Regions from separate parts of the Paenibacillus sp. B1-35 genome, predicted to be linked through region 1. Evidence: a T-box and tRNA genes for the amino acid it is inferred to sense, from the RefSeq annotation. Region 1 holds a T-box; the other holds one or more tRNA genes.
What was found. A T-box is a leader RNA that pairs with one kind of tRNA and senses whether it is charged. The one in region 1 lies ahead of ACQ5BJ_RS21280 (valine--tRNA ligase), so its partner is inferred to be a tRNA-Val.

Region 1 (7,900 bases):
CAGTTTGAAAGCTTGCTCATTTTCGATGAAGTCATGACCGGATTTCGTGTAGGCTATAGCTGTGCGCAAGGCTTGTTTGGCGTTATACCGGATTTGACTTGCTTTGGAAAGGTTATTGGCGGAGGACTGCCAGTAGGTGCATACGGAGGAAAACGCGAATACATGGAGCAGATTGCGCCAAGCGGACCGATCTATCAAGCCGGCACGTTAAGCGGTAATCCACTGGCGATGGCTGCGGGCTACACGACATTGTCTTTGCTTGCGCCGGAGGTGTACGATGAGCTGGATCGCAAGGGCGCAATGCTTGAGGAAGGCTTCACGCGAAATGCTCAGGAGCTTGGAGTGCCATGTACAATCAATCGCATCGGCTCGATGGTTTGTCCGTTCTTTACGAATGAAGCGGTCACGAACTTTGATACGGCACGTACTTCCAACTTGGAATTGTTCCGCAGCTATTTCAAGCATTTGTTGGATGAAGGGGTCAATGTAGCGCCTTCGCAATTCGAAGGGATGTTTGTATCAGCAGCTCATACTGATGAAGATATTGAGTTTACGATACAAGCTCACTACGCAGCACTGAAAAAGTCCATCTAAGCATAGAGTGAATTAAAACGGGGTTGAAAGATTAGTCTTTTAGACTACACCCTGCAACGGAATAGAACGACGATAAGCCCGGCGATTCCCGTCTCTAGCGGAGTGCCGGGCTTTGAAATGAAAAGGAATTAGAGTGGAGGTGCGGCATGACACGGTATTGGAGACGCCAAGGTGAATGGGTAGAGTTCATGCCTGGCAAGGGAGTGCTCAAAGAGGAAGAGTCAACATTTTCTTGGTTAATCGGAGAGCTGCGCTTGCCGAAAAATTTCGTTCAAAGAATGAAGCATGAGGGAGATATTTGCACGGCTGGAGATAGGCTGAGGCTGAGATGGTTTACTCGTGAATCGGATTCCTATGAACCTGCAGATGAGCCTGCAGAGGTGCTGTATGAAGATGATGCCTGTCTTGTTGCCTATAAGCCTTCGGGAATGGCGGTTCATCCTTCGACACCTGAGCAGGCCAAGAGACGGGACAGTTTGGCTCATGCTGTAGCATGCCATTATGCTTGGACAGGACAGTCGGCTAAGGTACTGCATATCCATCGGCTTGATGTTGATACAACAGGGCCCGTATTGTATGCAAAGCAGCCCTGTTCGCAAGTTATTCTTGATGAAATGATGCGCGAAAAAAAGATTGAACGTATCTATCATGCGATTGTTCACGGAACGCCGACTCCGGCTTCTGGAACAATTGATGCGCCAATAGGAAAGGATCGTCATCACCGCGGAAAATATCGGGTAAGTGACAGTGGGGTACGTGCGATCACTCATTATGATACGTTGCAGCCTGGTTCAGAGCTGTCTCTAGTTCGGTTGTCTCTGGAGACAGGGAGAACACATCAAATTCGGGTGCATATGAGTGCAAAGGGCTACCCGCTTGCAGGAGACGTGATGTACGGCGGGGATGACAAGCTGATTCGCAGACAAGCGCTTCACGGAGAAAGCTTGCGCTTCCGCCATCCGTTGTCGGGAGAACACATTCAGGTGGATGTCCCGTGGCCAGAGGACATGTTGCGTTTACGGCAAAAAATATAGTCATGCTCCTCTCTTTCTTCCCATATAGATGAAGTAGTGATACGAGTCTGACTTTGCGACTGTAGCTTAACATCGTTGTCGAATTGCATGTGTGCTGGTCACAAGGGAGGATGGCATATGAACTGCGGGAGGAGGAGCGGTCTGTGAACGATGAATCATATGGATTGCGATTTGATATTTATGAACGTGTGCATTTGTCCGACGAAGTGGTCGGCATTGATCAATTGGAAGAAGTGGAGTTGACACCGCACATTCAGGTCATTCCTGCTGGTGACCAGGTGACGGTGCGCGGCAGCTTGCTGCTGGCAGGAGCATACGTAGGTGCCGATGAATTGCGAAGCAGCCATTCGCTTGAGCATTGGATACCAGTTGAAATCACACTGCCCTTAAACCGGGTGCGCAGCTTAGAAGATATTTCGGTCGACATTGAGCACTTTGATGTTGATCTATTATCGACACGAACATTGAATATAACAGGAATTTTATCGCTGCGCGGCATCTCGATGGAAAGTATCGAGCCTGCAGCTTGGGAACCTGAGCAATTTACGGTCGTGCATCAAACAGAGATCGAGCAGGATGAGGAGGAACCTTCATGGCTGCGTGACTACGGTACATATACACCGGCATTTACATCGAGTCATGAAGAGAGTTTGTCTGAGAGCAACGGAGGATCGAATGATGAATCGAATAACGAATCATCGAATGTAGAATCGGATGCAGATCCAAGAGAGGAATATAGAGAGTACAGCTCTGCATGGAATTCCGAAGAACAAAAGCAGGAACAGGATCACGAGTTTATGCAAGATGAAGAGGAAGAAGAATCTGAATCTTATACTCGAGCTGCAGAAGAACTGGAAGCCAGCGAAGATGAAACTGAAGATGAGCAGTTGATTGCTCAATCAAATCATGAGCCATCCGACACCACTTCATCCAATTCTCAACGAGTTCCACTGACGTGGAGTGGTTCCCAATGGAACAAGGAGATTCTAGAAGCGGAAGAGCGAATGGAAGGCCAAAGTGCCGAAGCTTCGGAGGACGAGCGGCAGGCATCAAGCGAAACGAATGCTGATTCGCATGAAGGTGAACATGTGCGCACACCGAAGGGAGCTCCGTCTGATTTCCATACATTCTCTGAGGAAGCCCATGCTCGCGAACCCGTTGCAAGCCATGACAAGCGTGAGCGTAAGGAACGTGTATCCTCTACAGAAACGGATGATTCAGCGGCTGCCCAATTGTCAGAAGAGCTTGAGTCACTTGTCTCAACTCATGATGATGAGCGGGAGAGTGTAGAAGCCGGATCTGTTGTCAATGAACAGTCGGATGCTGATCCGGCAGCTGCAGTAAAGCAGGAAATGAAGATTGCGATTGGCAAGGGGAAAAATAGTGAGCCAGAAGCAGCCGAGCCGCTCGGGTTCAGTTCATTGCTTTCGAAGAAGCGGGAGCCACAAGAGTCGGATCGGGTTCAGACGGAAGAGGAGACTGCGAAGCAGGCAGCGACGAATACGGAGGCCTCTGGAGAGGAAGTAAAGTGGCAGTCGTTATTCCTCCAACGTTTGGATGATGAACGTGCATTCAAAAAAGTGCGCTTGTGTATTGTGCAGCGTTCCGAAACGCTCGACACGATAGCAGACCGATATAGCATGAATTCACGAGAGATTGCTCTCTACAATCGCTTGGCGGAATCGGATGTATCCGAAGGGCAAGTTCTCTACATTCCCACCTCGTAACGATATCTCCATAAAGGCAAGAAACCCGTATGGCTCATTGAGCGACGGGTTTCTTTGTGTCTGCATGCAGCTGTACAAGCTTCAATACACGTCCCACAAAAATCCAATGAAAATGAGGAATAGTACAAAAAGCAAAAATACGTCAAATGCTGTTGGCAGAAGCAACGTGCGGATAAATTGCAAGCAAATGATGGGGAAAAGAACCCCTTTAATGGAACCTCGAACACGACACCACCACCGTTCCATATAAAACACCTCCTATAGTACATGTTATGAAAAACGAAAAACAGGTTATGACTAATAGGGAACCAATTATCAGCATCCTTTTGCGCTCCGTCTATTGACTCGCAGGTTGTGCGAAGGTACAATATATCGTAAATGTTATTGTTTACTTTCATAGCTGACTGATTGAAAAACGATGAACAGGATTAGTAAGCGATCGGCCCCTTACAGAGAGCAGAGCGACACGGTGCAACGCCTGCAGGATCGTCCAGCGCTGAAGTCACCTGGGAGTTGCCCATTTGAACGTATCAAGGTAATGTATGAACATTGTGTTCATCGTGTTCCTCATACGCTAGAACAGGCCGGCCGCAGCCGTTATTTGCAACTGAAGTGCCGCTCAGCAGAATCTGTATGCTTGGAAGTCTGTATATAAGAGCGGAATAAAGGTGGTACCACGGAAGATAAACCTTTCGTCCTTTGCGACGTAAGGTTTTTTTATTTGCCTGCAGAAGTGAATGCATCCCTTACAAATGCCATAGTTTAGACGCTTGAGGAAGTGTTATGGGAGACAGCGCAGGGTTGTTATTCGCTTCGGTTCTATAGGCATAGTATTGTCGATTAGACACTCATGATTAAGTAACGGAGGGATTTTGATTGACAGAGAATCAAGAGCAACTGTCCATGCCAACGACGTACGATCCGAAGGCAGCGGAGCAGAAATGGTATGATTTCTGGATGAAAGGCGAGTATTTTAAAGCAGGTGTTCGCAAGGATGCTGAACCGTTCACGATCGTGATTCCGCCTCCAAACGTTACCGGCATGCTTCATATTGGTCACGCGCTTGACTTTACATTGCAGGATATTCTTATTCGCTTCAAGCGGATGCAGGGATATGATGCGCTGTGGCTTCCAGGCTCTGACCATGCTGGTATTGCAACGCAGACGAAAGTAGAGCAGAAGCTGCGCGAAGAAGGAGTAACACGCTATGATTTGGGGCGTGAAGCGTTCCTGGAACGTGTATGGGATTGGAAGGAGCAATATGCGAATACGATCCGCGAACAATGGGCGAAGATGGGGCTGTCCTTGGACTTCTCCCGTGAGCGCTTTACGTTGGATGAAGGTCTGTCCCGTGCGGTTCGCCAAGTATTTGTGAAGCTGTATGAGAAAGGGCTCATTTACCGCGGTAAATATATTATTAACTGGGATCCGGCAGCGCGCACGGCATTGTCCGACATTGAGGTTGAGTACAAGGAAGTGCAGGGGCATCTATATCATCTGCAGTATCCACTTAAAGACGGCAGCGGCTCAATTACTGTTGCAACAACTCGCCCAGAGACTATGCTCGGCGATACAGCAGTAGCGGTTCATCCAAAGGATGAGCGTTACCAACATATGATTGGCAAAATGTTGGTGCTGCCGATTGTAGGCCGTGAGATTCCTGTAATTGCAGACGAATATGTAGATAAAGACTTCGGAAGCGGTGCGGTTAAAATTACACCAGCCCATGATCCGAATGACTTCGAAATGGGACTTCGCCATCAATTGCCGCAAATAACGGTAATGGATGAGTCCGGCAAAATGAATGAGCTGGCTGGTCAATATCAAGGAATGGATCGTGCGGATTGCCGGAAACAGATCGTGAAGGACTTACAAGAACAAGGTGTGTTGATCAAAATTGAGGATCATGTCCATCAGGTTGGACACAGCGAGCGCAGTGGCGCAGTTGTAGAGCCGTATTTGTCAACACAATGGTTCGTGAAAATGAAGCCGCTCGCAGAGCGCGCAATCGAAGCGCAAAAAACGGGCAAAGGCGTTAATTTCGTGCCGGAACGCTTTGAGAAGACGTATTTGCATTGGATCGAGAATGTGCGCGACTGGTGTATTTCTCGTCAGCTGTGGTGGGGCCATCGCATTCCTGCTTGGTATTGTGAGGATTGCGGACACATTCATGTTGCAGAAGAAGATGCAACTGCATGTACATCGTGCGGAAGCAGCCATTTGAAGCAGGATGAAGATGTACTCGATACATGGTTCAGTTCTGCGTTGTGGCCGTTCTCTACGCTTGGCTGGCCGGATCAGACGGAAGATCTGAAGCGCTACTATCCAACGAACGTGCTCGTTACAGGCTATGACATCATTTACTTCTGGGTGTCCCGCATGATCTTTACGGCACTGGAATTTACAGATGAAATTCCGTTCAAGGACGTTCTGATGCACGGCTTGGTGCGTGATGCTGATGGCAAAAAAATGTCCAAATCGCTTGGCAATGGCGTCGATCCGCTTGAAGTTATCGAGAAGTACGGTGCCGATGCAATGCGCTTCATGATTTCCACAAGCAGTACGCCAGGGCAAGATTTGCGTTTCCGTTGGGAACGTGTCGAGCAGGCGCGCAACTTTGCGAATAAGATTTGGAATGCATCGCGCTTCGCTTTAATGAACTTGCAGGGCGTGACCTATGAGGATATCGACATTACAGGCGAATTGGGCACAGCGGATCGCTGGATCCTTCACCGTATGAACGAGACGGCTCGTGAAATTACGCGCCTCATGGATGCATACGAGTTCGGCGAAACAGGACGTGTGCTCAATAACTTCATTTGGGACGATCTGTGTGACTGGTACATTGAATTTGCGAAGCTCAGCTTGTATGGCTCAAATGAGCAAGCGAAGAAAAAGACGCAATCTGTTCTTGCCTATGTGCTTGACCGTACAATGCGCATGATTCATCCATTCATGCCATACATCTCAGAAGAGATTTGGCAGCACTTGCCGCACTCCGGCGAAACGATAACGCTTGCGGAATGGCCTGTATACCATGCCGAATTCGAAGCGCCTGAAGCAGTCCGCGAGATGATGCTTCTTATGGATATGATCCGTGCAGTGCGCAATATTCGTGCTGAAGTGAATGTGCCAATGAGTAAGAAGGTAGAGCTGATTGTGAAGCCGGCTGATCGCACGATCGAAGCGAACATTACGAATAACCTAGAGTTCGTAGAGCGTTTCTGTGGTACATCCAAGCTGGAGGTAAGCATAGAGGCTGGTGCGCCGAACAAGGCAATGACTGCCATTGTTACTGGAGCTGAGCTGTATTTGCCGCTTGCTGGCCTTCTTGACATTGAACAAGAAATTGCCCGTCTTCAGAAAGAAGTCGAGCACCTGAACAAAGAAGTTGAACGTGTCGATAAGAAGCTTGCTAATCAAGGCTTCATCGCGAAGGCGCCTGCTTCGGTCATCGAGGAAGAGCGTGCCAAGCAGCGTGATTACAGCGAGAAGAGAGACAAAGTATTGGCGCGTATTACAGAATTAACAGAAGCGTAAACAACCTGTGCGATATGTATGGCCGATCCGGGTTTGGGCATTGCTCTTTGCCGGTTCGGCCGTTTAATGACATCTGATAAAGGATGAGGATCATGTCGGAGACAAATGAGACGGAAGCAACCGATTTTCCTTTTGTTCGGGTAGAAGACGCAATTGATTGGATCAATTCATTAATTCCGTTTGGAATCCGTCCGGGCTTGGATCGGGTAGAATTGATGATGGAGCGGTTAGGTTCTCCACACCGTCGATTAAAATTCATTCATGTCGCGGGCACGAATGGCAAAGGCTCGACTTGTGCGATGTTAACGAGTGTTTTACTTGCTAACGGGTATGATGTCGGTACCTTTACTTCTCCTTATATTGAGAAGTATACGAATCGTTTAAAATACAATAACGAGGACATTCCTGAAGAAACGCTGCTTCAACTTGTGAACAAACTGAAGCCGTTGGTGGATGAAATCGCGCAAACGCCGCTAGGATCGCCGACGACGTTTGAAGTATCTACTACGCTCGCCATTATGTACTATGCGACAGTGACGTTCCCGGATGTTGTTGTATGGGAAACCGGGCTTGGCGGACGACTTGACGTAACAAATATCGTGACTCCAATCGTATCCATTATCACGAATATCGGTCATGATCATATGGACATACTGGGGGATACTATCGAGCAGATTGCTTTCGAGAAAGCGGGCATCATTAAGCCTGGAGTTCCAGCTGTGACGACAGTAGAGCAACCAGAGGCGCTGGAGGTCATTAAGCAGGCTGCGGCCAAGAATCAATCTACTCTGTATGTCATGAACGAACAGTTCCGAGTGGAACTGCTCAATGCGGTTGAAAATGAACAGAACTTCACATTCTTTGGCCCATTCCGAACGATGGAAGAAATGTCACTTACGATGAACGGGGCTCATCAATTGAAGAATGCGGCTGCCTCATTGATGGCGCTTGAAGTGCTGCGACAATATATGGCTTTCATTTTGGAAGATACAACTACGCGAGATG
Region 2 (7,900 bases), on a different contig from region 1:
TTTTGTTCCGACGGTAATCGACGGACTGAAGACGATGGGAGACAACAATTTATATGGTCTTTCACCTACTTTCTCATCCAGCGCGCTGTTCTTCAACAAAAAAATGTTCAGTGATGCAGGCATTGCTCCTCCAACTGATAATATGACATGGGATCAAGTGTTTACACTTGCTGCTAACCTTTCGAAGGGCGATGGAGCAGATCGGAAATACGGCTTCAGCTTCAACCGTTACAACGGATCTGACGTGTTCGACGACATGTTGAACTACTATGTATCCCCACTTAATCTCCGTATGTTCGATGACAAGGGAGAGAAGATGACGGTAAATACACCGCAGTGGGAGAAAGTATGGACAACGGTGAGTGATCTGGCCATCAAAAAAACCATTCCAACGGGCAACAGCAATAATGAAATGACAGGTCAAGCACCAGAGAATGAAAATCCATTCAGCCACGATAACTTCTTGTCAGGCAAGGTTGCAATGGCTATTAGCGATTACAATTACATTAATACCGAATTGGCTGATGCCATGAAGAATGCAGATAAAATCAAAGGCTTCAAGAAGTTTGATTGGGATGTCGTGACGCTGCCTTCACATCCCGAAGCTCCAGGCGTATCTGGCGGCTCGCAGTTATATAATATTTTTTCTATCAACCAAAAAGCAGCCAACCCAGATGATGCATGGGAATTTATCAAATTCATTAATAGTGAAGACTGGGCGAAGCTTCGTTCCCGCAGCAGTTGGGAAATGGTGTCCCGTCAGCAATACATCAAGCCAAAGGACGGTACGAATATAAATATTAGCGCATTCTATAAAACGAAGCCGGTACCTCCAACAAAGACAGATATGGATAAGCTCATGGGAGACGGAAACTTGTGGCAGATTAATCAAATTGCCTCTGAACTGATGAAGCAAGTGATTGATAAGAAGAAATCTGTATCTGAAGCCTTGAAGGAATGGGAGACGAAAGGAAATCAGCTTCTCCTCCAGGCGAAGAACGGTGGAGGAACCCCTCCTGGCAACGTATATCACGATTAAGAGAGCAGGATAAAGGAAGAATCGGCATATTCCAGTCAATGGGAGATCGCCGATTCTTTTTTGTATAAATGGGAATAGTAGAAGAGACAAAAGTGTGTTGAAAGTTGGAACAAAGGGGTGTTCATGTGCATTGGGTATATTGGGGCAAGTTGTTTGATTCTAAGTTTCAAGCGCGCTGCATGCAGCAGCGTCTCGAACATGATGCATGGATTTATGGCTATGATGTATTGAAAGAGATTGAAGTATTTCGATCGAGAAGAGGGAAGTATGGGGTAAGGTTTCTTCGCTGACCATCATGTATAATAATTTTAATCTTTTTTTATTTTCCTCTTGACTGAACATGTGCACCTATTGTATAGTAATACTTGTCGCTGCTGAAGAAGTTCAGTTGTCGCAACATATCGCGGGGTGGAGCAGTCTGGTAGCTCGTCGGGCTCATAACCCGAAGGTCGTAGGTTCAAATCCTGCCCCCGCAACCAAACTTCATGAAATTGCAATGGTGAGGGCCCTTAGCTCAGTTGGTTAGAGCGGTCGGCTCATAACCGATTGGTCGGGGGTTCGAGTCCCTCAGGGCCCACCAATTATAATTTCATACATAGTAGTACTAAGACGCATCTTTCATCATAATGATTAAGCAATTGCTTAACAGAAATGAGATAGGTGTTTTTTTATTTGCAGAGAGATAAGCATAAGAAATGAAGATGCCTGTCAGCAGGGGATCTGCGGGCAGACTTCTGCTTGATTACGCTGTTCATCTTTAGTCAGTGCGTCGTAGGCGTCCAGAACTTTTTAGAGCAAAGCTTTTTCCTTTTTTTTTTGGTTATTGTATGGTCATCATAATAATATTGCTTGCTCTCATGCCGGATAATTGATGCAATGATGGAACTAATCATTTGGATGTCACATCTGAAGGTTAGGCATCTGCTCATTCCCAGATCCGAGTATGATTATTATCTTGGATAATCTCATCGCTGACAGGTATAATCGTCGTTTCACAGCCCATAATTCCCCTGGATGCTAAATGTTCCGTTGTACTATACAAGCGAAAGATTCCTATGAAATTAATGGGCAGCGTAAGATATGAACACGATTGCTGTTGAAAAAATAATGAAGTTGCTATTGCTCATTTGCGAACATTTACATCGTTAAATTTATTGTTGACATCATAACAAGGCGTATGATATATTATATCTTGTCGGTTGCGATATATAACAATCTGAATCGGAAGTAGAAGAGCAGCTTGTGAAGCGCAATGACCGCATATTTGAACCACATTGCGATGTGGAAAATGTGCCGGGGTGGCGGAATTGGCAGACGCACAGGACTTAAAATCCTGCGATGGGTGACCATCGTACGGGTTCGACCCCCGTCCTCGGCACCACGTATTGATGATTAGAACTCCTTTCCTGTTCAGACCTTGAACAAGTAAGGAGTTTTTTGCTTTATATTCTTATGTTTTCACATATGCCGCATGCTAAGAGTTTCAAATGCTAAACTATCATAAACAACTTGGTACAAACTTGGGAGGGAATACATTGGGGATGCATGTACAGAATGATTGGGCAGCGTTGCTGCATGATGAAGTAAGAAAGCCCTATTTTAAGCAGCTATGGGGCTGGCTTCGCCAAGAATACGAGCGTGCCGTCATTTATCCGCCATATGATCTCATATTTTCAGCGTTGAATGCCACTTCCTATGAAAATACGAAGATCGTTATCGTGGGCCAAGATCCTTATCATGGGCCAGGACAGGCACATGGATTAAGCTTCTCTGTTCAACCAGGGGTTAAGCTGCCGCCATCTCTACAAAATATGTTCAAAGAAGGAGCTGACGATGTAGGCCTGACAATTCCGAACAACGGAAGCTTGCTTCATTGGGCGAATCAGGGCATACTGATGCTGAACACAGTGCTGACTGTAGCGCAAGGACAAGCAGCCTCGCACCGCGGCAAGGGGTGGGAGAAATTCACGGATCGTATTATTGAGCTGTTGAATGAAAGAGAGCGCCCAATCATATTCGTGCTGTGGGGAAGTCATGCTCAAGCGAAAACGAGTATGATTGATCAGTCGAAGCATTATATTGTACAAGCTCCGCATCCAAGTCCACTCTCAGCGCACCGAGGCTTCTTTGGAAGCAAGCCATATTCGAAGATTAATAATAAGCTGCGTGAATGGGGCGAACAGGAAATCGACTGGCAAATACCTAATATATAAATGAAGATAGGCAGATATGTGAACTGCTGTCATGCCAGCACAAGAGGCATATGAATGAGGGGGGTTCACATGTCCGCCGTTGAAGTGAAAAATGATCTAGCTCAATTGACATGGTAATATATTGATGTTATATTAAGATTGTTGTTGACATGATCTGTTAGCTCAGCTGGGAGAGCACCATCTTGACAGGGTGGGGGTCAGTGGTTCGAGCCCACTACAGATCACCATACAATTTTAATCCACCCCCTTGGAAGCAAGGGGGTTTATTTTGTTTGCGAAGTGAAACAATACGCTTTTCTCTCAAACATAATCCTGTAATAAGATTTGCTAAAATAGAGCGAATTGGTAAAAATCGCTGCGGCATTGTTATTTCAGGATTGCCTCAGTGGTTATCAGTTTGTGTCAGTATGTAGACTTCTCTCGAAGTTATCAAGCAACCATCATTCGTAAGTAATGATAGTTGCTTTTTTTATTGTCTGTTCGTGTTATCGAGAACTAAAGTAACAGAGAAGTTCATATAGTGAAGGTATAACTGATATTCCAAGTTAATAATGAGGACAAGCGGAGGGTTGAAAATGGGAGCTGAACTATTTGTATGGCTGATAGCGATATTTGGTTTGGTTGCTGTTGTTTGCTGGTTTTTGTCTCGTCTGCTCATATTTGATAGTACGAGGCATGATGAGCAATTCGTATGGCTGCGCTCAGTTGAAGAAGACGGCAGCAATGGAAATGAAATCATAAACCGATGAATTGAAATGTTTAAGGAGATAACTTTACGGTGAAAATAGGGGCTATACGTAAAGTTATGAGATGTAAGCGGGGGATTCATCATGCGAAGACCATGGGCCTTATTGGGCGTGGTAATGTTGACAGGGGTCATCATTGGCGTCTTGCTTATTGGGGTAAGGTTGAGCGTGGTCGATGCAAGTCGCTCCAACCCTCTGCTAGAGCCTACAGAGAGGACGATTCCTATCTATGAGGATGTGTATGGCAAGCCGATTATTGAGGAAGTGTATGATCCTTAAAGTGTAGCCATACATAAGGTTGTAACTGACAGCCCCGGTTTCCGAATCTATAAGATTCGACCGGGGCTGCTTCTGTTCATAGCATATAGTATAATTCTTTATGAGTCAGAGCTTGTTGTGGAATGATTGGATTGCTTTTGTGCGTCGTCCATAGGATCGTATGCATCCCATTTGCGTGCATAGGCCTTCTTCGTCACGTAGAGCAGTAAGAGAACCATGCCGATAACCATGATGACAACAGCGATGACAGTAGCAATAATCGGATCCATCTTGTACCTCCTTACCAATGTAAGCGTATCCGTTACTGCAACTATACATGAAAATGATTTTTTTGTATAATATAAATTCGTTTGCAGTAGCTCAGAGACTATACATTTGCTGCTGCACATTTCATTCGGAGGTGAGCGGGAGTGGCTGCAGAAATCATTGAAGTTAGGACGCAGGAGCAATTGGATGAATGTATTGCTATACGTAAAGAGGTATTCGTGGCTGAGCAACATGTACCTGAAGAAGAAGAATGTGACGAATACGACATCTTGGGAGCTCCAGCCTTTCACGTTCTGCTGATGTCGGATGGGCAGTATGCTGCGACAGGACGTGTGAAGCTTTTGGATGAATTCACTGCTAAAATGCAACGCATTGCAGTAAGAAAGCCGTTTCGCGGAAAAGGAATTGGACGAGTCTTAATGGTGGGCTTGGAACAAATCGCACGAAAACACGGTGTTGAGAAATGTGTATTGGACGGTCAATGCCAAGCGGAAGGGTTTTATTACTCTTTGGGCTATGAAACGGTATCAGAGGAGCCATTCTTAGATGCAGGCATTCCTCATGTCCGGATGGAGAAAAAGCTGTTATAGATGGTGTAGGTTGAATTCGGCTCATCATTTTGAGTTTTTTGGATATCCTACCTATAATCGCATCTGAAGGTAGTTTGATGCCCGTAGATAGGAGGATGTTCAATGTCACAACGCGAATCATTTGTAGCTGTTCAAAAAAATGGAGATGGCGATTTGACGGCGTTCCAAACGAGCGCAGGTCGGATATTGAATTATGAGCAAGCTCTCCAAGCCGTTCAAAATGGAGAAATTGCAGGTGTGAATGCATTTAAAGGAAGGGACGGCGGCACTTATATTCGTGGAGATGCCGACGGCGACCCTAGTAACAATTTGGATAATTTGCCGTCCTTCGAATAACAAGCACGTTATGTAAAAGAGCACTTTCAGCACCTAAATAGGTCGCTATAAAGTGCTCTTTTGGCATTTTACTCGATTGTATACAGTAGGTGCTGATTCACAAATGACATAGCACCAGTTTTCCCCTCGTATTCGGGTCGATCATCCCCATAATGCATTAGGGAAATGCGGCTTTGCATTGATTCAGGCAGCGTCAAGAGCTCGGCCAGCGTCGTATGTACTTCCCCCTTGCCTGTTAATTGGCAATCGTGATAGATAGTGGTTACTCCGCGTGATTCAACCAATTTATATAGCAGCTCAGGCTGGAACTGCATATCAGCACTATAGAAGAAGGTATGATTGAACAGCAGGGAATAACTACGTTTGCCTTCGATATGTGGAGTTTCAATCAATTCAACAATGAGACCATCAGCAATCTTATATGGCTGCTGAGGCTCAATTGCATATACGTCGAATACGTCCTCCAAGCATGTTATTCCTTCTTGGGTTAGTCCTCCCCGTAATGTATGTTCCCACAATACAGTCACGAGCGGTGCAGCAATAAACAAGCTAGGCTTGCGACCATATTTGAATTTCATTTGGAATGCGAATTCCTCTAATCCTCCAACATGATCAGCATGAATGTGAGAAATGAGAATACCATCGATGTCGGAGAACGATTTGTTCAGTTGGTGAAGCGCCATTGGTGCAGTAAATCCACAGTCGATGAGCAGTGTGAATTCATCTGCGTAGAGTAATCCGTTGTTATTAAAGTATGATTTGGCAAATGCACTGCCTGTCCCTAACATTTGAATGCGAAGGTTCATATTTATCCTCCTATTGGCTGACAAGGCTTAAATTACGCCTATACTGTACCATGACTGGGATAAATGCACAAGCAAGGGTGTGAAATCCTGCATAACATGCAATAATCAGCGTTCAGTTGGTAAGTAGCAAGTCACGTGAATTGCACATGAAGCGGGTGATCGGCATGACGAAGGGTAAAGGCAAAAAGAAGACGACAGTGCAGTTGGGCCAAGAAGAGTACACGATGAAATTAGTAACCTCAGATCGGTGTGAAGTATGCAAAACCCCGTGTGCACGTGGTATGGAATACATTGAGCGAATGTCTCAGCCAGGTGCAGTTGGCAGTGGTGTTCCTTGTGTGTTAACTCGCTCCCAAATAAGCGGTTAGTTGTTCGTTTACAGGAAGTCATGTGCCGGGAGTTGTGCTGTGTAGGTTCGGAAAAATCATTTCCCGGGTCATAATGGCTCTAAAGTTATGCGGCTGGCCTATATTCGTACCTGTTGAACAAATAGGAGGTATTGCGATGCAGCTGAATATTGTATGGAGAGGGAATGAGCATACCAATTCAAGTGATCGCAAGGGTGAAATTCCCCAGATTATTGTGAATCATATTTCTGCCCAGAGCATATCTCGTCTGGATGCTTGGTATACATGTCCGGATAACAAAATATCTTCCGCTCATTTTATCGTCTCCAAAAACGGTTTGATTTACCAATATGTAGGTTTAGAACGCATGGCATTCTCCCAAGGACTAGAAGGAGAGCGAATAGCGCTTGCTCCTGCCTATATTGTACGTGATAAAGGAATCAATCCCAATTTATATGCAGTATCAATTGAACATGAGGGGATGGACGGGCTTCTTACCGAGGAGCAATATTTGGCAAGCCTTAATCTGCATCGATATATTCAGCAATATGTCATGGAGCAATGGGGACATTGGATTCCATTAGATTATGAACATGTATTGGGACATTTTCAGATAGACGGAAGAAGAAAAGCCAACTGTCCAGGCCCAAACTTTCCTTGGAGGCGGTTATATGAGGATATGCGGCATGACGGGCAGGCTTGAGGATTTCGGCTGAAATCACCAATAATGAGCTTAGGAGAATGCGTATCATTTATTGTTCGACAAGAAAGGGCATGTAAAGCAAAGATCAAGGTTAGGGACAATACAACTGGTTCTATAAGGCATTCATACATTGCTGCTGCAAAGAAGGAAAGGTTATTTACGAAGCCAGCGCAACTCTGCTGTATGATTGGAGTATAACTTTACAACAAAGCAATTTGGGGGTAACGAGATGAAAGGCAAGAGACTTGCAGCTTTCGTACTGCTTGGTTCCATTGTAGGCGGAGCTTATGCATCGGCACAAACAGATATTACGCAAGCCGCTTCAGCGGCTGAGAAAATTGATGTTGTTCTAAATGGAAATTCCGTGAGTGAAGGCGGGTATATGATAGATGGACGTGCTTATTTGTCTGTCCGTCAACTATCAGAAGCGCTTCAGGCATTCATATTCTGGGATGATGCAAATAAGAAGGTAGTCATAGATAAGCCTAATGTGGATTTGATGCTGTTTAAAGACAATAAGACATTTGGCAAAATTGAAACCGGAAAAAATTCCTTTAAGGTATTTGTCCAAATT

Region 2: it has a tRNA-Val gene. The T-box ahead of ACQ5BJ_RS21280 (valine--tRNA ligase) is inferred to sense a tRNA for this amino acid. The anticodon was not compared.

Annotation. Positions count from the first base shown of each region.
Region 1 covers NZ_JBCHVJ010000007.1:26,667-34,566, reverse strand. The annotation lists gene hemL (glutamate-1-semialdehyde 2,1-aminomutase) at 1-594, shown strand, start outside; gene ACQ5BJ_RS21295 (RluA family pseudouridine synthase) at 741-1,628, shown strand; gene ACQ5BJ_RS21290 (LysM peptidoglycan-binding domain-containing protein) at 1,772-3,355, shown strand; gene ACQ5BJ_RS21285 (hypothetical protein) at 3,437-3,601, opposite strand; T-box leader at 3,765-4,058, shown strand; gene ACQ5BJ_RS21280 (valine--tRNA ligase) at 4,259-6,895, shown strand; gene ACQ5BJ_RS21275 (bifunctional folylpolyglutamate synthase/dihydrofolate synthase) at 6,988-7,900, shown strand, end outside.
Region 2 covers NZ_JBCHVJ010000002.1:406,021-413,920, forward strand. The annotation lists gene ACQ5BJ_RS09290 (ABC transporter substrate-binding protein) at 1-1,039, shown strand, start outside; gene ACQ5BJ_RS09295 (hypothetical protein) at 1,165-1,329, shown strand; tRNA gene ACQ5BJ_RS09300 (tRNA-Met) at 1,442-1,518, shown strand; tRNA gene ACQ5BJ_RS09305 (tRNA-Ile) at 1,543-1,619, shown strand; tRNA gene ACQ5BJ_RS09310 (tRNA-Leu) at 2,332-2,420, shown strand; gene ACQ5BJ_RS09315 (uracil-DNA glycosylase) at 2,581-3,252, shown strand; tRNA gene ACQ5BJ_RS09320 (tRNA-Val) at 3,404-3,479, shown strand; gene ACQ5BJ_RS09325 (hypothetical protein) at 3,828-4,001, shown strand; gene ACQ5BJ_RS09330 (hypothetical protein) at 4,083-4,277, shown strand; gene ACQ5BJ_RS09335 (hypothetical protein) at 4,376-4,546, opposite strand; gene ACQ5BJ_RS09340 (GNAT family N-acetyltransferase) at 4,688-5,134, shown strand; gene ACQ5BJ_RS09345 (DUF3892 domain-containing protein) at 5,237-5,470, shown strand; gene ACQ5BJ_RS09350 (MBL fold metallo-hydrolase) at 5,539-6,276, opposite strand; gene ACQ5BJ_RS09355 (hypothetical protein) at 6,423-6,644, shown strand; gene ACQ5BJ_RS09360 (N-acetylmuramoyl-L-alanine amidase) at 6,781-7,326, shown strand; gene ACQ5BJ_RS09365 (stalk domain-containing protein) at 7,556-7,900, shown strand, end outside.